Regions from separate parts of the Staphylococcus sp. AC872 genome, predicted to be linked through region 1. Evidence: riboswitches for the same ligand, from Rfam matches in the RefSeq annotation. Region 1 holds a riboswitch; the other holds the start of a gene.
What was found. A riboswitch is a leader RNA that binds a small molecule or an ion and turns the genes downstream of it on or off. The one in region 1 is predicted to bind lysine.
Positions count from the first base shown of each region.

Region 2: another riboswitch for lysine. It lies ahead of ACZ267_RS09500 (amino acid permease); the one in region 1 lies ahead of ACZ267_RS03535 (aspartate kinase).

Region 1 is NZ_CEEDKW010000002.1:119,082-129,842, reverse strand. Features, by position in the region: gene ACZ267_RS03540 (ABC-F family ATP-binding cassette domain-containing protein) at 1-1,531, shown strand, start outside; lysine riboswitch at 1,791-1,967, shown strand; gene ACZ267_RS03535 (aspartate kinase) at 2,049-3,254, shown strand; gene ACZ267_RS03530 (aspartate-semialdehyde dehydrogenase) at 3,313-4,302, shown strand; gene dapA (4-hydroxy-tetrahydrodipicolinate synthase) at 4,304-5,188, shown strand; gene dapB (4-hydroxy-tetrahydrodipicolinate reductase) at 5,188-5,910, shown strand; gene dapD (2,3,4,5-tetrahydropyridine-2,6-dicarboxylate N-acetyltransferase) at 5,934-6,653, shown strand; gene ACZ267_RS03510 (amidohydrolase) at 6,836-7,987, shown strand; gene ACZ267_RS03505 (alanine racemase) at 7,991-9,067, shown strand; gene lysA (diaminopimelate decarboxylase) at 9,070-10,335, shown strand; gene cspA (cold shock protein CspA) at 10,621-10,761, opposite strand, start outside.
Region 2 is NZ_CEEDKW010000005.1:146,188-156,948, forward strand. Features, by position in the region: gene clpX (ATP-dependent Clp protease ATP-binding subunit ClpX) at 111-1,373, opposite strand; gene tig (trigger factor) at 1,605-2,909, opposite strand; gene ACZ267_RS09475 (hypothetical protein) at 3,082-4,002, opposite strand; gene ACZ267_RS09480 (NUDIX domain-containing protein) at 4,022-4,630, opposite strand; gene rplT (50S ribosomal protein L20) at 4,809-5,165, opposite strand; gene rpmI (50S ribosomal protein L35) at 5,221-5,421, opposite strand; gene infC (translation initiation factor IF-3) at 5,452-5,979, opposite strand; ribosomal protein L20 leader region at 6,007-6,130, opposite strand; gene ACZ267_RS09500 (amino acid permease) at 6,192-7,688, opposite strand; lysine riboswitch at 7,886-8,059, opposite strand; gene thrS (threonine--tRNA ligase) at 8,110-10,047, opposite strand; gene dnaI (primosomal protein DnaI) at 10,415-10,761, opposite strand, start outside.

The DNA.
Region 1 (10,761 bases):
TACTGAGGGTAATTGCTATGGATTAATTGGTGCAAATGGTGCAGGTAAATCTACTTTCTTAAAAATTTTATCTGGTGAGTTGGATTCACAAACGGGTCATGTGTCATTAGGTAAAGATGAAAGATTAGCGATTTTAAAACAGGATCACTTCGCATATGAAGATGAACGTGTTCTAGATGTCGTGATCAAAGGTCATGAACGTTTATATGAAGTAATGAAAGAAAAAGATGAAATCTACATGAAACCAGACTTTAGTGATGAAGATGGTATTCGTGCTGCTGAACTTGAAGGCGAATTTGCTGAAATGAATGGATGGAATGCTGAAGCAGATGCAGCTAACCTACTTTCAGGATTAGGTATCGATGCATCATTACAAGACAAGAAAATGTCTGAACTTGAAAATAACCAAAAAGTAAAAGTATTGTTAGCACAAAGTTTATTTGGCGATCCAGACGTACTATTACTAGATGAGCCTACCAATGGTTTGGATATTCCAGCTATTAGTTGGTTAGAAGACTTTTTAATTAACTTTGAAAATACAGTTATTGTAGTATCCCATGACCGTCACTTCTTAAATAATGTGTGTACGCATATTGCTGACTTAGACTTCGGTAAAATTAAAGTTTACGTTGGTAACTATGATTTCTGGTATCAATCAAGTCAATTAGCTCAAAAAATGGCTCAAGAACAAAACAAGAAAAAAGAAGAAAAAATTAAAGAATTACAAGATTTCGTTGCTCGTTTCTCAGCGAATGCTTCTAAATCTAAACAGGCAACAAGTCGTAAGAAACAATTAGAAAAAATTGAATTAGATGATATCCAACCTTCATCCAGACGTTATCCATATGTAAAATTCACACCTGAAAGAGAAATTGGTAATGATTTATTAACTGTACAAAACCTTTCTAAAACTATTGATGGCGAAAAAGTATTAGATAACATTTCATTTACAATGAATCCTAATGATAAAGCCATTTTAATTGGTGATAGTGAGATTGCAAAAACAACATTACTTAAAATCTTAGCTGGTGAAATGGAACCAGATGAAGGATCTTATAAATGGGGTGTAACAACTTCATTAAGTTACTTCCCTAAAGATAATTCTGAATTCTTTGATGGTGTGGATATGAATCTTGTGGACTGGTTACGTCAATGTGCGCCAGAAGATGAGCAAACTGAAACATTCTTACGCGGCTTCTTAGGACGTATGTTGTTTAGTGGCGAAGAAGTTAAGAAAAAAGCAAGCGTGTTATCAGGTGGCGAAAAAGTTCGCTGTATGTTAAGTAAAATGATGCTATCAAGTGCTAACGTGTTACTACTAGATGAGCCAACCAACCACTTAGACTTAGAAAGTATCACCGCAGTCAATGATGGTTTGAAATCATTTAAAGGTTCATTGATCTTTACATCATATGACTTTGAATTTATCAATACAATTGCTAACCGTGTGATTGATTTAAATCAATCTGGTGCTGTTTCTAAAGAAATTCCATATGAAGAATACTTAAAAGAAACAGGAGTATTAAAATAGATGACTTCGATTGAGCGTATGAATACATTTTGATGATGTATTTATACGCTTTTTATATACAGATATAATGAACGTTCCCCTACTACATTAGTTATTTATATTAATGACTACACTCGTCTTACCATCCGAGTGCACGAGAGATACTAACCATTAAAATGCTAAGTATCACTTTGAAATTTTCTGTTTATTTCAAAAAATCGCAATTATCGGTTTACAGTCACATGTGGTATATGTATAATAAAAACATATCAATTGAATAAGATTTTGATGAGGCGCATTAAACATGAGTAAATATTAGGCAACTGTCTGCTAACAGCTAATATTGAAAGGGGGCAATGCCGAAACGAATGATAATAGCAGGTATCATTTGTTGGACTTTTTGGTTAAGAGCTAAGAGTTTGTCATTATTTCATAATAATGGAGTGCATCACTTGTACATAAATGTAGAACAAGTCGCATTCCAGACTTGTTCTTTTTTATTGAATGGATGTGTCTCCCTACTAACTGAGGAGGACAAATATTGAATAGAAGTGTTTTGAAATTTGGCGGTTCTTCCGTCAGTGATTTTACTAAAATTAAAAATATAGCAGGTATGCTAAAAAATCGTGTTGAACAAGGTGAACAACTCATTGTGGTAGTTAGTGCAATGGGCAAAACCACGGATCAATTAATGGAGAATGTGTCCACTTTAACATCAACACCAAAAGAGCAAGAACTCGCCCTACTGTTAACTACAGGTGAGCAACAAACCGTTTCATATTTATCAATGGTACTTAATGATATTGGTATTAGCGCTAAAGCAATGACAGGATATCAAGCAGGTATCAAAACCATTGGTCATCATTTAAAAAGTAAAATTGCTGAAATTGACCCATCAACCTTTGAAACAGCTTTTGATACCCACGATGTACTTGTTATAGCTGGATTCCAAGGCATCAATGAGGATCATGAATTAACCACACTAGGACGTGGTGGTTCAGATACAACAGCAGTAGCTTTAGCGACGAGTAATCAGATTCCTTGTGAAATCTACACAGATGTTGATGGTGTATATGCTACAGACCCAAGAGTACTGAGTTATGCCAAACGTTTAGAGTATGTATCATATGAGGAAATGATGGAAATGAGCGCATTAGGTGCTGGCGTACTTGAGACACGTAGCGTAGAGTTGGCTAAAAATTATGATATACCATTATATTTAGGAAGAACGTTATCAAATGTGAAAGGAACATGGATTATGTCTAGAAGTGATTTATTAGAGAAAAAAGCAGTTACTGGGGTTGCATTAGATCAACACATGATGCATGTAACGATCACCTATCCCCTACCAGATAATCAATTATTAACACAACTATTCACAGAGCTAGAAATGGGTTCAGTTAATGTGGATATGATTTCACAAATTGTCAACCACGAAGGACTACAACTATCCTTCAGTATTAAAGATACAGATGCACATCAAATCTCAGCTATTTTAGAACAATTAGCCGTTGATTTTGAAGCTTTGGATTATAAAATTAATGAAGCATATGTCAAAATTTCATTAATCGGATCCGGTATGAGAGATATGTCAGGCGTAGCATCTAAGGCATTTATTACTTTAATCAATGCGAAGATACCTTTTTACCAAACAACCACTTCTGAAATCAGTATTTCTTATGTCATTGATGCTGAAAATGGTGAAAAAGCCGTCGAAGAATTGTACGGTGCATTTGATATATAATTGATTTTAACTTAATTTTTCACAATATTAATAATATTTAAAACGGAGTGACTTAGACATGACAAAATTAGCAGTAGTTGGTGCAACAGGATTAGTTGGAACAAAAATGTTAGAAACTTTAGACCGTAAAGAAATCCCTTTCAATGAATTGGTTCTATTTTCTTCAGCTCGTTCAGCTGGTCAAAAGATCGAATTTAAAGGGAAAACATATACAGTACAAGAACTAACAGATGAAGCAGCAAGTGAACACTTTGATTATGTACTTATGAGTGCTGGTGGCGGTACAAGTGAACATTTCGCCCCACTATTTGAACAAGCGGGCGCTATTGTCATTGATAATTCTAGTCAATGGCGTATGACTGAAGATGTTGATTTAGTTGTACCTGAAGTAAACGAACCACACTTTACAAGAGGAATCATTGCTAATCCAAATTGTTCTACAATTCAGTCTGTCGTACCATTAAAAGTATTACAAGATGCTTTTGGTTTATCAAGAGTAGCTTATACGACATATCAAGCGGTTTCAGGATCTGGTGTTAAGGGTAAGAGAGATTTATCTGAAGGTGCAAATGGTAAAGCACCTGAAGCCTACCCTCATCCAATTTATAATAACGTATTACCACATATTGATGTATTCCTTGAAAATGGTTATACAAAAGAAGAACAAAAAATGATAGATGAAACGCGTAAAATTTTAAATGATAAAGATTTAAAAGTGACTGCAACTTGTGTACGTGTACCAGTTCAAGATAGTCATAGTGTTGAAATGGATGTTACTTTAAATCAAGATACGACTGTTGAGGCAATTCAAGAATTATTTGATAAGGATGATCGTGTTGTTCTTGTTGATAATCCAGCTAAAAATGAATATCCTTTAGCAATTCACTCAACAGGTAAAGACGATGTGTTTGTTGGTCGTATTCGCCGTGATGACACTTTAGATAATACATTCCACGTATGGTGTACATCAGATAACCTACTTAAAGGTGCAGCATTGAATGCCGTTCAAGTTTTAGAACAAGTTTTAAAATTGAAAGGAGTTCTTTAATATGACACACATGTTTGAAGGTGTAGGCGTAGCATTAACAACGCCATTTGTAAATAATGAAGTAGATTATGATGCATTAAGACGACACGTTACATTCTTATTAGAAAATAATGCACAAGCGATTATTGTAAATGGAACTACAGCTGAAAGCCCTACGCTAAACGATGAAGAGAAAGAACATGTTTTAGAAACAGTTGTTAATTTAGTTAACAAACAGGTACCTGTGATTGCAGGTACAGGTACAAACAATACTGAAAAATCTATTCAAGCGTCTGTACGCGCACGTCAACTTGGTGCAGATGCAGTGATGCTTATCACACCTTATTACAATAAAACAAATCAACGTGGTTTAGTTCAACACTTCGAAACAATTGCGAATGCAGTTGAATTACCTGTGGTCTTATATAATGTACCTTCACGTACGAATATGACGATTGAACCAGAAACAGTTGAAACGTTAAGTCAAAATAAATACATTGTAGCGCTTAAAGATGCGACAAATGATTTTGATTATTTTGAAGAGGTTAAAAAACGTGTAAATCAAGATGAATTTGCCATTTATAGTGGTAATGACGATAATGTTGTTGATTTTTATAAACGTGGTGGCAATGGCGTGATTTCAGTAATTGCTAACGTCATTCCAAAAGAATTTCAACACTTATATGATGCTAAACAAGATGGGGACACAATGGCAAAAGCATTTGAACCGATTGGCCGTTTATTAGACGCGTTATCAGTTGATGTTAATCCTATTCCAATTAAAACATTAACTGCTTATGAAGGATTTGGAAGCTATGAATTACGTTTACCTCTTGTACCACTTGAGGAAAATGATCGTCAAACATTAGAGCAAGCTTACGAAACATTTAAAGCAGGTGAAAAATAATGAAAATCTTATTAATTGGCTATGGCGCTATGAACCAGCGTGTTGCAAGATTAGCTGAAGAAAAAGGCCATGAAATTGTCGGTGTTATTGAACCGACTCATAGTGAGTCAACACCCTACCAACAATATCATCATATAGCCGATGCTAAAGAAGCAGATGTAGCAATTGATTTTTCTAATCCTAATTTATTATTACCCCTATTAGATGAATCATTTGAATTGCCATTAGTCGTTGCGACTACTGGTGAAAAAGAGAAAATCACTCAAAAATTAGAATCATTAGGTAAAAAGATGCCAGTATTTTTCAGTGCGAATATGAGTTATGGTGTACATGCGCTTACTAAGATTTTAGAAGCGGCAGTTCCCCTACTACAAGATTTTGATATTGAACTGACAGAAGCACATCATAATAAGAAAGTGGATGCACCTAGTGGTACATTAGTGAAGTTATATGATGTTATAGAAGGTTTACGTGATAAAACAACGCCAGTTTATGATCGTCATGATAAAACTGAGAAGCGTTCACCTGATGAAATTGGTATTCATACCGTTCGTGGTGGTACGATTGTTGGTGAACATGATGTATTATTTGCTGGCACAGATGAAACAATTACGATTTCACATAAAGCACAATCTAAAGATATCTTCGCGAATGGTGCAATTGGTGCAGCTGAAAAGTTAATCAACAAGGAAAACGGTTTTTATACGTTTGATAATTTATAAAATATAACTAAAGGAGCAAAATTATGGTACAACATTTATCAGCACAAGAAATTATTCAATATATTAGTGATGCAAAAAAATCAACACCTTTAAAAGTTTATGTCAATGGTACATTTGATGGGGTCAACTTCCCTGAATCATTCAAAGTGTTTGGATCAGAACATTCTAAAGTTATCTTTTGTGAAGCAGATGACTGGAAACCATTTTATGAGACATATCAAAATAAATTTGAAGATGTAGAAATTGAAATGGACCGACGCAACTCAGCAATTCCTTTAAAAGATTTAACAAATACGAATGCACGTATCGAACCAGGTGCTTTCATTCGTGAACAAGCTATCATCGAAGATGGCGCAGTTGTAATGATGGGTGCAACAATTAATATTGGCGCAGTTGTTGGCGAAGGAACGATGGTAGATATGAATGCGACTTTAGGCGGTCGTGCTACGACTGGTAAAAATGTACATGTTGGTGCTGGATCAGTATTAGCTGGTGTCATCGAGCCACCTAGTGCGTCACCTGTTGTCATTGAAGATAATGTGTTAATTGGCGCCAATGCAGTTATTTTAGAAGGTGTTCGAGTTGGCGAAGGTGCAATTGTGGCAGCTGGCGCTATTGTGACACAAGATGTACCTGCAGGCGCAGTTGTTGCTGGAACACCTGCTAAAGTGATCAAACAAACATATGAAGTAGAAGATTCTAAACGTGAAATTGTATCAGCATTACGCAAATTAAATGATTAATTTATAATAATTACAAGTCAGTTGAAACAAAGGAGTGGCCTATGTTTTGAACTTGAACGTGAGTATGCTTAACGCTCTAACGTTCAAATGATTACATCGCCCCTCCTCATTGTTTCGACTTTTTATTATCATGATACTTAAAAGTATATTTTGGGATTATTACAATGAAAGGAATGATAATGATGAATGAATTAGAATTTGTAACAACACACCGTCGACATTTACATCAACATCCTGAATTAAGTTTACATGAATATGAAACTACACAGTACATCACGGATTTCTTAACAGAATTAGATGTTCCATTTGAACGTCCATTGGAAACAGGTGCAATTGCATATCTTGAAGGTAATAGTCAGCATACTATCGCTTATAGAGCAGATATAGATGCATTACCTATTTTTGAAGAAAATGATGTAGATTTTCGTAGTCAAAATGATAACGTGATGCATGCATGTGGTCATGATGGTCATACGACGGCATTGATGCTATTTGTAAAACGATGTAAAGCAATGGCAGATAAAGGTACGCTTCCTCACAATATTGTATTTATATTTCAACCTGCAGAAGAAACAGGTGGTGGCGCGCATCGTCTTATAAAAGCCAAAGCTTTTGAAAATTACCCTATTGAAGCTGTATTTGGAATTCACGTTAATCCTTTTTCTGACGAAGGCACAGTTGTCATTAGAGACGAAGAAATTACTGCAAGTGCGACAGAGTACCGATTCTATTTAACAGGACTATCTAGTCATGTTGCTGATAAAGAACAAGGTCATTCATGTGGAGAAGCATTACAACATGTCTTAACACAAGTGGGACAAATACAACAATTTCATTTGAATGGATTAAAACGAAATATTGTACATATGGGTCATTTTGAAGCTGGTGAAGCTATCAATACAGTACCAAGTAATGGCTATTTAGAAGGAACAATCCGTACATATGACGTCGATGATTTAACTATTGTAAAAAATCAAATGCAAAAAATTGCTGAAAGTGTCTCTTTGTTATTTAATGTGACATGTGAAGTGAAATTTGAGGAAGGCTATCCACCTACAATGAATAGTCCGAAATTACGTGAACCTGTTGAACAAGCACTTAACAATGCTAATCTAGAAGTCATCGACAAACCTACACCTTTCTTATTCGGCGAAGACTTTAGTTTTTATGGTCAATTATTAGCACCTGCTTATTTTGTATTCGTTGGCACTCGAAATAAAGAAAAAGGTTATGTGACAGGATTACATACGTCTCATCTGAATTTTGATGAAAAGGTATTAATAGATGTAGCTAATTATTATGAACAATTATTATTAAATTATAAAGAGGTGTAAGCATTGACAGCAATTTGGTCAGTCGATACAGAAGCATTTTATAGCAATGCTAAGAAAGTGAAAAATCAACAACCCATTATGGCTGTTGTTAAAAATAACGCCTACCACTATGGTTTAGAATTTGCGGTTAAACAATTTTTACGTGCAGGTATCAATACATTTAGTACGACGTCACTTAAAGAAGCAGTTCGAGTGCGTGAATTAGCACCAGACGCAACTGTATTTCTAATGAATGCGGTATATGATTTTGATACGGTTCGTGATTATCATATTCATATGACCTTACCTTCTTTAAATTATTATTATGAGCATAAAGCAGATTTACGAGATATTCATGTACACTTAGAGTTTGAAAATTTACTACATCGTTCTGGTTTTAAAACATTGGAAGAGATTCAACAGGTGTTACAAGATCATCAACAGAATAAAAATTCTGAACGCATGATTATTTCTGGCTTATGGACACATTTTGGTTATGCTGATGAATTTGGTGTGCCTGAATATGATGAAGAACGTTCAGCATGGTTGAATGTTTTACATACATTATTAAATGAAGGGTATCAATTCGACTATATACATTCTCAAAATAGTGCAAGTTATTATCGAGAAGGACAAGTCGTTCTTCCCCACCATACACATGCTAGAGTGGGTATCGCTTTATATGGTTCACGACCCTATAGTGATTTGGATGAATCAACCATCCAACAAGCATTGACTGTAAAGGCTAACGTCATTCAAATTAGAGAAGTTCAAAATGGTGACTATTGTGGCTATAGTTGGGCTTTTGAAACACAACACGATAATACTAAGCTTGCTGTAGTAGATGTTGGTTATGGTGACGGTATATTAAGAACAAGAGCGCAACATGAAGCACTAATTAATGGCAAGCGCTACCCTATTCGAGCATTAATGATGAGCCATATGTTTGTAGAAGTTGATGAACACGTACATGCACAAGATCAAGTTGTATTATATAATGAAAGTATGCGCATTGATGAATATACCTTTAAGGGTGTGGGAGCAAATTCAGAACAACTGAGCGCTATGAATCACGATTCTCTTATAAAGGAGTATAGATAAAGATGACAGTAGAATATAACGAATACGGCGAATTAACAATGGGAGGTACAAGTCTTAAAACAGTTGCACAAAGCTTTGGTACCCCAACCATTGTTTATGATGAAGAACAAATTCGAAATCAAATGCGTCGTTATCATAAAGCATTTCAACAAAGTGGATTAAAATATAATATTTCATATGCCTCTAAAGCATTTACATGTATACAAATGGTTAAATTAGTCCAAGAAGAAGACTTACAACTCGATGTTGTATCTGAAGGAGAATTGTATACTGCATTAGAAGCTGGCTTTGACCCAAGTCGTATACACTTCCATGGTAACAATAAAACGAAGCATGAAATTAGATATGCCTTAGACAATCATATCGGATATTTTGTCATAGATTCTTTAGAAGAAATCGATTTAATCGATCGATATGCTAGTGAAACGGTACAAGTAGTATTAAGAGTTAATCCAGGTGTAGAAGCACATACACATGAATTTATCCAAACTGGACAAGAGGATAGTAAATTTGGATTGTCGATACGTTATGGCTTAGCCAATGAAGCAGTTGATAAAATCAAACAAGCTAAACATCTTAACTTAAAAGGTGTACATATTCATATTGGATCTCAAATTGAAGGTACAGAAGCATTTATTGAAACTGCAAAAATAGTTATGAATTGGTTAAATGATCAACAAATTCAAGTTGATTTACTTAATCTTGGTGGTGGCTTTGGCATTAAATATGTTGAGGGAGATGTTAGCTTCCCTATTGAAAGCGGCATTGCTGAAATCACTGATGCAATCAAAAATGAAGCGAATCAGTTAAATATGGAAACACCTGAAATAGGTATTGAACCAGGTCGTTCTATTGTTGGCGAAGCTGGAATCACATTGTACGAAGTAGGTACGATTAAAGAGATACCGGAAATTAATAAATACGTATCTATCGATGGTGGTATGAGTGATCATATTAGAACAGCACTATATGATGCTAAGTATCAAGCTTTATTAGTAAATCGACACGAAGAAGCGGATGATACAGTAACTATTGCGGGTAAATTATGTGAATCTGGTGATATTATCATTAAGAATGCAAAATTACCAAGTTCTGTACAACGTGGCGACTATTTAGCGATATTATCAACAGGTGCATATCATTATTCTATGGCATCTAATTATAATCAAATGCAAAAACCATCAGTATTCTTTATTAAAGATGGAAAAGCACGTGAAGTGATTAAACGTCAATCATTAAGACAACTCATTATTAATGATACTAAATAATTATAGTTAACTTTAATCGGCATTTCATAAGGCTATAACAATTAGTTTGTTGAAACTAGTTGCTATAGCCTTTTTCTAGATATTGAGAGATATGATGGCTAAATGATTTTCGAGAAGTTAAACATAAAAAACGTTACTTAACACCAGAAAGTGAAAGTAACGTTTTTTATGACGATCAAATAAGTATCCCTTATATTCACAAAGCATATTGAATGAACAACAAAAAAACACCTTACATCTTGGTAAGGTGTTAGTTAATAAAGTCAATTAATTACAATCTATTTATTATAGTTTTACAACGTTCGCAGCTTGTGGTCCGCGGTCGCCTTCAACTACTTCAAATTCAACTGATTGACCTTCTTCTAATGATTTGTAACCATCTTGGTTAATTGCTGAGAAATGTACGAATACGTCGTTTTCTCCTTC
Region 2 (10,761 bases), on a different contig from region 1:
CATTACTTTTATCTCTATGTCATCCTAGTTTTAAGAAATACAAATGTTGAATGATAAATACATAAAAAAAGAGCCACAATAACATGTGGCTCTGTACCATAAATATTAAATTATGCAGATGTTTTACTATCATTGATTAAATTACCTTCTGAATCATATAATTCAGGTTCGACTTCATCATTGATCGTTTGTTCTGTAATCACTACCTTAGTTACATCTTCTGATGAAGGTACATCATACATTATATCAATTAGCGCTTCTTCAATAATAGAACGAAGTCCTCTAGCACCTGTCTTACGTGCAATAGCTTTTTCACTAATAGCAGACAATGCTTCCTCACTAAATACTAACTCGACGTTATCGAGTTCTAACATTTTAGTATATTGTTTAACTAGCGCATTTTTAGGTTGCGTTAAAATATTTTTAAGCGCATCTACATCTAAAGTTTCTAAATTAGCAACAATTGGTACACGTCCAATAAACTCAGGAATCAATCCGTAAGATTGTAAATCTTCTGGTCTAATTTGCTCTAATAACGCTTCTTCATCATATTTATCAGCTTCATTACTAGCGAAACCAATGACTTTCTCACCTAAACGACGTTTGATAACTTCATCAATTCCATCAAAGGCACCACCAAGGATGAATAAAATATTTGTTGTATCAATTTGTATCAATTCTTGGTTTGGATGTTTACGTCCACCTTGAGGAGGCACACTTGCAGTAGTACCTTCTAATATTTTAAGTAATGCTTGTTGCACACCTTCACCTGAAACATCACGTGTTATAGATGTATTTTCAGATTTTCTTGCAATCTTATCAATTTCATCTACATAAATAATACCTTTTTCAGCTTTATCAATATCAAAATCTGCCGCTTGAATTAAACGTAATAAGATATTTTCTACGTCATCACCAACATAGCCAGCTTCTGTTAAACTTGTAGCATCTGCGATTGCAAATGGTACATTTAATGTTTTAGCTAATGTTTGTGCTAATAATGTCTTACCACTACCTGTTGGTCCGATTAATGCAATGTTACTTTTTTGTAATTCTACATCATCTTCATTAGGACCTAATTGTTGAATACGTTTATAGTGATTATAAACAGCTACAGATAAAGCTTTTTTAGCTTTTTCTTGACCGATAACATATTCATTCAAATGATCCATAATTTCTTTAGGAGTTGGTAATTCAGTTAATTCCTCTGAAGAATTTTGTGCTAACTCTTCTTCAACGATTTCTGAGCATAATTCAATACACTCATTACAAATATATACGCCACTTCCTGCAACTAATTTCTTAACTTGATCTTGATCTTTACCACAGAAAGAGCATTTTAAATTTTCTTCATCTTCATTGAATTTGAACATTCTTTTTTACACCCCTATTCCATAAAGACTATACTAGATAGCATTCTATAATGCAACATAATAACATTTCAATTGATTTGCTTGAAAATAGGAAGGAGTGGGACTGAATTCAAACTATAACAGATTGAACTCATGGCCCCACCCCACAAGATAATATATCTTATTCATCCTACCTATCAATGTTATTAAAACAATACAATATCAAATTGAATATCGCTTAATAGAATAGTATTAGTCTTCTTTGCTACCTTCTACTAATTTAGCATTGTCTTTTAATAAATCGATAACTTTTTGGATGCGAACATCATTTTTAACGATATCAGTATTACCTAATGTGTTTTTGATATCTTCAACTGAAATGTTGAATTGTTCACTCATTTTTTCAAGTTCTTTATCAATATCTTCGTCTGAAACTTCGATATTTTCAGCATCAGCAATAGCAGTTAATGTTAAGTTTGTTTTAACACGTTGTTCTGCATCGTCTTTCATTTGTTCTCTTAATTGAGACTCATCTTGTCCAGAAATTTGGAAATATGTTTGTAAATCTAACCCTTGTTGTTGGATTCTTTGACCAAATTCTTGAACCATACGATCTAATTCAGTATCGATCATTGCTTGAGGAATGTCGATTGTAGCATTGTCTGTTGCTTTTTTAATTGCTTCTTCTTTTTCAGTGTTTTCAGCTTCAGTCGCTTTTTGTTCAGCAAGACGTTTACGTAAGTTTTCTTTATATTCATCAACTGAATTAGCTTCTGCATCTAACTCATTAGCAATTTCATCATTTAATTCTGGAACATCTTTATATTTGATTTCATTTACTTTTGTTTTGAAAGTAGCTTCTTTTCCAGCTAATTCTTCAGCATGATACTCTTCTGGGAATGTAACAACAACGTCTTTTTCTTCTCCAGTTTTCATGCCTTCTAATTGTTCTTCAAAACCTGGGATGAATGAACCTGAACCAACTTCTAAGTCGTAACCTTCAGCTTGTCCACCTTCGAATTCTTCACCATCAACTGAACCACTGAAATCAATATTAACTGTGTCGCCATTTTCAACAGCGCCGTCTTCTTTTTTGACTACCATTTCAGCCATGTGGCCTAAACTATGGTTAATTGATTCTTCTAATTCTTCATCTGTTAGTTCAGAATCTTGTTTTTCAATTTCTAAACCTTTGTAGTCACCTAATTTAACTTCTGGTTCAACAGTTACAGTAGCTTCAAAAATGAAATCTTTACCTTTTTCAATTTGAGTTACGTTAACTTCTGGTTGAGCAACTGGATTAATACCAGTTTCATCAATAGCTTCACCGTAAGCTTCTGGTAATAAAATGTCTACTGCATCTTGATATAATGCTTCAACGCCAAAGCGTTGTTCAAAAATTGGACGAGGCACTTTACCTTTACGGAATCCAGGTACATTAATTTGTTTAACTACTTTTTTAAATGCTTGATCTAATGCTTTATCTACTTTTTCTGATGGAACAGTAACAGTTAATAATCCTTCGTTACCTTCCTTTTTTTCCCAAGTTGCTGTCATGTATAAATACCTCCATGAATAACTATTTTATTTTTTCAACTTCCCTATTATAGCATAGGTCATTTGTGTACACAAACATTGAAATTGCAACGTTTGCGAAATTATTTATTACTAATTTCAATTAAAATTTACGTTAAACGATTTATGCATTATTTGCAAGAAATTGGGGTTATCATTGCTTATCTAATTGATAGATATATGATAAAATTTCTTGTTTCGCAATACTATCATCTATACCTAACATTGATTTAAAATAAACATCATACGCGACAATCCAATCTTCTATTGGAAATAGCGTTTCAATATTAAGGGGATATAGCAATATAGAATGATTATTCATGATATGGCTTGCTTCATCAACAATATGTATGGCGCCATTTTCAAGATTCTCAATCACTTTTGGCAATACAATCGATTTTAAAGTCGTGTGTTCTAGCCCACTTAAATCTTTAGGAATAATGTCAACTGTTGTACCATATTTGGTAATTGTGACGCTAGTTTCAGACTGTGCAAATCTTAAGTATTCTAACATCAAACTTATAATGTTATTTTCTACATTAGCATGACTTAATAAATAATGAATTGTTTCTTTGAAATCATAATGCCCATTATCGATGAGTTGAAGTAGAACATGCGTTTGTTCTCTTGTATTTAATTGATTGAATTGAGCTAATGAATGAGTCAATTGTTCTCGATTTGAATCTAGTTTAGATTGTGCGTATTCTTTTAACGGGAATAATTCCATTCTGGTTTTATGATCTCGTACTTCATCAATAATTTGATTAATCACTTCTACTGATTCATAGTACTGTTCTAAGCCATTTAAACTTTTAACATAAAATATCATTAACTCATCGTACTTGTTTAAACCTTGTTTAAGCAAAATGATAGCTTCTTCTCTCAATTCCAAAAATGCTCCCATTTGATATAGCATATCGCACTTTTTAATTGAGAGTGCTTCATCTAACTCAAACTGGCTTTCATATTGTTCAAATAATTCATACATTTTGTCAAAGTCTTGTTTTAATTCAGCTTTTCTAATATCTTCTTTTAGCTTTTTCTCAGATAATAGGAATGGGATGATATCTGACATTTAATTTGCACCTCAATTATTATAAATCTTGAAGAATTAATGCACTCCATGTCTCAAAGTCATCGTATGATTCTATTTTCCCCTTTTCAATCCATTTGATTCTTAGCGTATCCGTTTCTTTAGCTTCTACATCATTTGAATTGACTGTTATTTTAAATACTACACCCATATGAACTTTACCTACTTCATTATTGTCATCATTGATAAAACCTAGGTATTCCATATTTTGAGAATCTTCAGTAGGCAAACCTACTTCTTCTTCTAATTCTCTTTGGGCATTTACTCTCAGTACTTCATTAATTGAATCTGCCCCTACTACATCATTCATGTGTCCACCGACGCCAATCGAAGATTGTCCGTGCAATCTTTCTTCACCGCCGCCAGAAAGACGTTCATAAACAAGAATTTCACCATTTTGATTTTCTAATAAACAATATGAAATAAGTTGTTTAAAACCTGGATCCTCTTCCATGTCTCCTCTACGTTTCACATCATACTGTCTTAATGAATTAAAAATATTATTACCTTTTTCATCATTTTTTGATAAAAATCCATTGAATGCATTCTTTTCATTATCGAAAAGCGTTGTTCTTGGCACTACTATAATTTGCTCATCAAATTTAGACATATTAAACTCCTTTATATTTTCTTTATGATATTATTCTATCAAACTTATTTTTGATTCGCGATGATTAACGTATCTTCTTAATTTATATCAATGCTTAAACAATTTTATATTTAAATAGAAAGATATATAAATAAAAGCTGAGACATCATATAAATGTCTCAGCTTTTATGAGTTAAGCTTATTTTAAAGCGTCTTTAGCTTTTGATACTAATTCACCGAATGCTTTATCGTCTGAAATAGCTATTTCAGATAACATTTTACGGTTGATATCGATGTCAGCTTTTTTCAATCCATTCATTAAACGTGAATAGCTGATATCATGTTTACGTGCTGCTGCATTAATACGTGTAATCCATAATTTACGGAAATCACGTTTACGTTGACGACGGTCACGGAATGCGTATTGACCTGATTTCATTACTTGTTGTTTTGCTACTTTATATAATGTATGTTTTGAACCGAAGTAACCTTTAGCTAATTTAATCGTTTTTTTACGACGTGCTCTTGTTACTGTTCCACCTTTTACTCGTGGCATATTAAATTCCTCCTTAGATACTATCTACGTAATTATTCTTTATTCGTTAGTCGTATTATTTTTTATAAGATAATAATTGTTTTACACGTTTCATATCGCTTTTAGAAACTAATCTACTTTTACGTAATTGACGTTTTTGTTTAGTGTTTTTGTTTGCAAATAAGTGAGATGTGAAAGCTCTTGAACGTTTTAATTGACCTGAACCAGTTCTTTTAACACGTTTCGCTGCTCCACGGTGAGTTTTCATTTTAGGCATGATTCATTTCCTCCTAGAAATTATTATTAATTATTTTTCATTAATTGGTGATAACATAAGGAACATTTGACGGCCTTCCATTTTAGGCTTTTGTTCGATTGTTGCAAGGTCTTTACATTCTTCAGCAAATTTTTCTAACTGGCGTTGACCAATTTCTTTGTGAGTAATGGCACGACCTCTGAAACGAATTGAAACTTTACATTTATCGCCTTTAGAAAGGAATTTACGTCCGTTTTTCAATTTTGTTTGGAAATCATGTTCCTCAATTGTTGGACTTAAACGAATTTCTTTAACGTTAATTGTTTTTTGTTTCTTCTTCATTTCTTTTTCTTTTTTCTGTTGTTCGAATTTGAATTTACCGTAATCCATAATTCTTGCAACAGGTGGTTTAGCATTTGGTGCTACGATTACTAAATCTAAATCAACACGTTCAGCCATTTCTAACGCTTCTTGTTTTGATTTAACACCTATTTGTTCACCATCTTGACCTACTAAACGAAGTTCTTTTGCACGAATTTTCTCATTAATTTGAGTCTGATCTTTTGCTATGGTTGACACCTCCCAGAATTTTACGAAATTGTCCCAAGCAAAAAAGAAGAGCGAGTATCACTACCCGCTCTTCTTCACACATTAATTGTGTAACATGATTAACCTGCCAACTGCTTGTTGCGTCGCTACAGGTGAGAAGCGGGAGCTTCTACTTGGTTCGTTTCGTATTCAACGTTATTAATCATATCAACAATAAATGTATTCGTCAACTACTTTTTTTATTAATCGTGATGTCTTACTTCTTCCATTGACACATCTTGACGTAAATCTACCTGTTCTAATGGGATTTTCTTTGTTTTATATCTTACTTTATGATAAATAAAGAATGCTAAGAATACTGGAATACCCATATAAGTAATAATAAATCTATTTAAATCAAAGTCTCCTGTTTTAATAAAATCGACATCTTGACCTAATATTACGATAATACATAAAAATCCAGCAAATATCGGGCCAAATGGGAATAATTTAGCCGTATATTTTAGTTTAGATTTATCATAATTTTGTTTATCAAATGCACGTCTAAATCTATAATGACTTACAGCTATACCGACCCAAGCAATGAATCCTGTCATACCACTAGCAGCTACGATATATTCATATGCATCACCACTAAAATGTTGTACTGCAAAAATCACTACAACAATAATTCCAGTTACAATTAATGATATGTGCGGCACACCATTTTTATTCGTTTTTGAAAATGAATTAAACGCTAGTTTATCTTTACTCATTGAATATAGCATTCTAGTAGATGCATACATTCCTGAATTACCTGCAGATAATACTGATGTTAAAATAACTGCATTCATAAATGATGCTGCAAATGCAAGTCCAGCATTCTTGAATACTAATGTAAATGGTGATGTAGAGATACTATTTTCTCCACCCATAAGTGCACTACTATCATAAGGTATTAACATACCAATGATGAATATAGCTAATATATAAAATAATAATATTCTCCAGAATACTTGTTTAATAGCTTTTGGAACGGCTCTTTCAGGATTTTCAGATTCCCCTGCTGTTATCCCTATCAATTCAGTACCTTGGAATGAGAAACCAGCAACTAGGAATACCCCTAATATTGAAAGTAAGCTCCCTCCTAAGTTGCCACCAAGGATTGGGCCGCTTCCTTTAGTAAACGTTTCAAAACCAACGAATTTACCGCCCATAATACCTACAATAGTTAATAAACCTATCACAATAAATATGATGACAGTAACAACTTTTATTAGTGCAAACCAATATTCACTCTCACCATATACTCGAACTGACAATGAGTTAAGTGCAAAGATAATTACTAAAAATATACAACTCCAGACCCAAGCAGGCACACTTTGCATTGGGGACCAATATTGTATGACTTGCGCGGCAATTGTTACATCTGCAGCTACAGTAATAACCCAGTTAAACCAATAATTCCATCCTAATGCAAATCCAAGTGATGGATCTACAAATCGTGTGGCGTAAGTACTAAATGATCCTGAAACTGGTAAATATGTGGCCATCTCGCCAAGTGATGTCATTAAGAAGAATACCATTGCTCCAATAATCGCATATGCAATCAAAGCACCTAATGCTCCAGCACTGTGAATGGCTCCACCCGAAGTCATAAATAGACCTGTACCAATACAACCACCAATGGCTATCATAGATATATGACGGTCTTTTAAACCTCTTTGTATACCTTCGTTTTGACTTTTGTTTTTACTCATAGAAGATTCCTTTCTTTGTATTTAGAGGCAGTTATGATTTTGTTTTATTATTTATTAAAGAAACAACACGTTAAGTTCTATATCTTCATTTATATGACTACACGATACCTCACTTAATCATGTTACTTTTATTTATAAATTTAAAACAAAAAAGTGGCTACATACCTTTAAGATATGCAACCACTTTGCTTTTATCTATATAAGGTAGCACATCACATTCTGTGACAGTACAGTTTCTTTCGAGAACTGTCCCAACAAATCATAATTATGGTTATCACTTGTTTCGGCAATATTACCTTTAACTTGTTCAACATACGTCCCATAAGACTTCTGACAAGCGACTCTTTAATATTGCAACCTCTAACTCAACTTTTTATTTAACTAACTTGTAATATACATGAACTGCGCTTAAATTTCAAGTTTATCTATGCTTTTTCAAACGGATTTCGTCTACTAAATTCCAGATGAATTCATCTTTTTCTAATGTCTCTTGGTCTTGTGAACCATACTTACGAACATTTACTTCATTGTTTTCTACTTCTTTATCTCCTACCACGATTTGGTATGGAATTTTTTGCATTTGAGCTTCACGGATTTTATAACCCATTTTTTCATTACGGTCATCGATTTCAACACGTACGCCTTGAGATTTCAATTCATCTTGTATTGATTTTGCATAGTCGTAATGTAAATCTAAATTAACTGGAATAATTTCTACTTGTTTCGGTGCTAACCAAGTTGGGAATGCACCTTTAGTTTCTTCAGTTAAGAATGCAACAAATCGTTCCATTGTAGATACAACTCCACGGTGTATCACTACTGGTCTATGGTGTTCTCCATCCTGACCAATATATGTCAGTTCAAAACGTTCTGGTAATAAGAAATCTAGTTGTGCTGTAGATAATGTTTCTTCTTTACCCATAGCTGTTTTAACTTGAACATCCAATTTAGGCCCATAAAATGCCGCTTCACCAATAGCTTCTTCGTATGATAATCCTAATTCATCAGCCGCTTCTTTAATCATGTTCTCAGCCTTATTCCACATTTCATCATCATCAAAATACTTTTCTTTATCTTCTGGGTCTCTATAACTTAATCTGAAACGGTAGTCTTCGAATCCAAAGTCTTTATATACATCTTGAATCATGTTAACTACACGTTTGAATTCTTCTTTAATTTGATCTGGTCTAACAAAGATATGTGAGTCATTTAAAGTCATACCTCTTACACGTTGTAGTCCTGATACAGCCCCACTAGCTTCGTATCTGTGCATAGTACCTAATTCGGCAATACGAATAGGTAATTCTCTATAAGAATGTGGTTTATTATTATAAACCATCATATGGTGTGGACAGTTCATTGGACGTAATACCATTTCCTCTGTCTCATCTAATTTCATTGGGGGGAACATATCCTCTTGATAGTGATCCCAATGTCCTGAAGTTTTATATAAATCAACATTTGCTAAAACTGGTGTATATACGTGGTCATATCCCATACTTACTTCTTTATCCACAATATAACGTTCAATTTCACGACGAATTGTAGCACCATTAGGTAACCATAGTGGTAAACCTGCACCAACAAGTTGACTATTAGCAAATAATTCTAAATCTTTACCGATTTTACGATGATCACGTTCCTTACGTTCTTCCAACATTTCTAAATGTGCTTTTAAATCTTTTTTATCAAAGAACGCAGTACCGTAAATACGTTGTAGCATTTTATTATTACTATCTCCACGCCAGTACGCGCCAGCTGTTGATAATAATTTAAATTCTTTTATTTTAGACGTAGATGGTACATGAACCCCTCTACATAAATCAGTAAATTCCCCTTGAGAATATAATGTCACATTTTCATCTTCAGGTATTGCATCAATTAATTCTAATTTGTATGGATCATCTTTGAAGAATGCTTTAGCTTCATCCCTAGTAACTACTTTTCTTTCGATTTTATGATTCTCATCAACAATTTTTTTCATTGTTTTTTCAATTTTTTCAAAGTCATCTGATGAAATTTTTTCTTCAGTATCAAAATCATAGTAGAAACCGCCTTCGATGACAGGACCTACACCAAATTTAACATCCCCGTATAAACGTTTTAATGCTTGAGCCATCAAATGTGCAGTTGAATGACGCAATACTTCTAATGCTTCATCACTACCTGGTGTAACGATTTCAATTTCACCATCTTCTTCTAACGGTCGTGTTAAATCTACCATTTGTCCATTAAATTTACCTGCAACTGCCTTTTTACGTAGCCCTGGACTAATTGATTGCGCTATATCTTCAGTAGTAGTGCCTTTATCAAATGCCTTTGAATTACCATCTGGAAATTGAATATTAATTTGATCCATACTATTACCTCCTAAATTATAAAAATCATATCGTTGACTTATTGAATAAAAATCAATGTAAAAGTGTAGAGAAAATAAAAAAATCCCGCCCCTGAATCAGGGACGAGATTGTCGTGGTACCACCCTAGTTAAGCGTTAAAACCTTACTCATTTAAAAATAAGTTATTTAACGACTTCTCTACATAAGATAACGGTCTTGAGCCGAGTATTCATTACAAATACCATGCATTAAAGTAGTAATAATTTAATATATTAACCGTATTCTCATCAATCAACGGCTTTCTGTGTAACAGTGATTAAATTATCATGTCTTCAACAGTTTCAACGATTTAGATTTGATTCTATTATACAACATTTTATGAAAATATCAATTGTTTCTAAAGTTTTCACCTTTCAAGAAATAAGGTGTGGATAATGTTTTAATGCGTTCAATAATTCTAGCCGCTTTTGTTTTTTCTGCGCCTTCACGTGTCATTGATAAATGATGTTCTAATTCATCATAACTTAAATTTGAAGTAAAGAAAGTGGGTAATTCATGAACCATTCTGTAATGCAATAAAGGCCCAATAACTTCATCTCTAACCCACGGCGTTACTTCTTCTGCACCGATATCATCTAACATTAATATGTTGGCTTCTCTAATTCTTTGTAGTTTTCTTTCGTAACTACCATCTTTAAACCCACCTTTTAGTGTACGAATGTATTCGGGAAGAT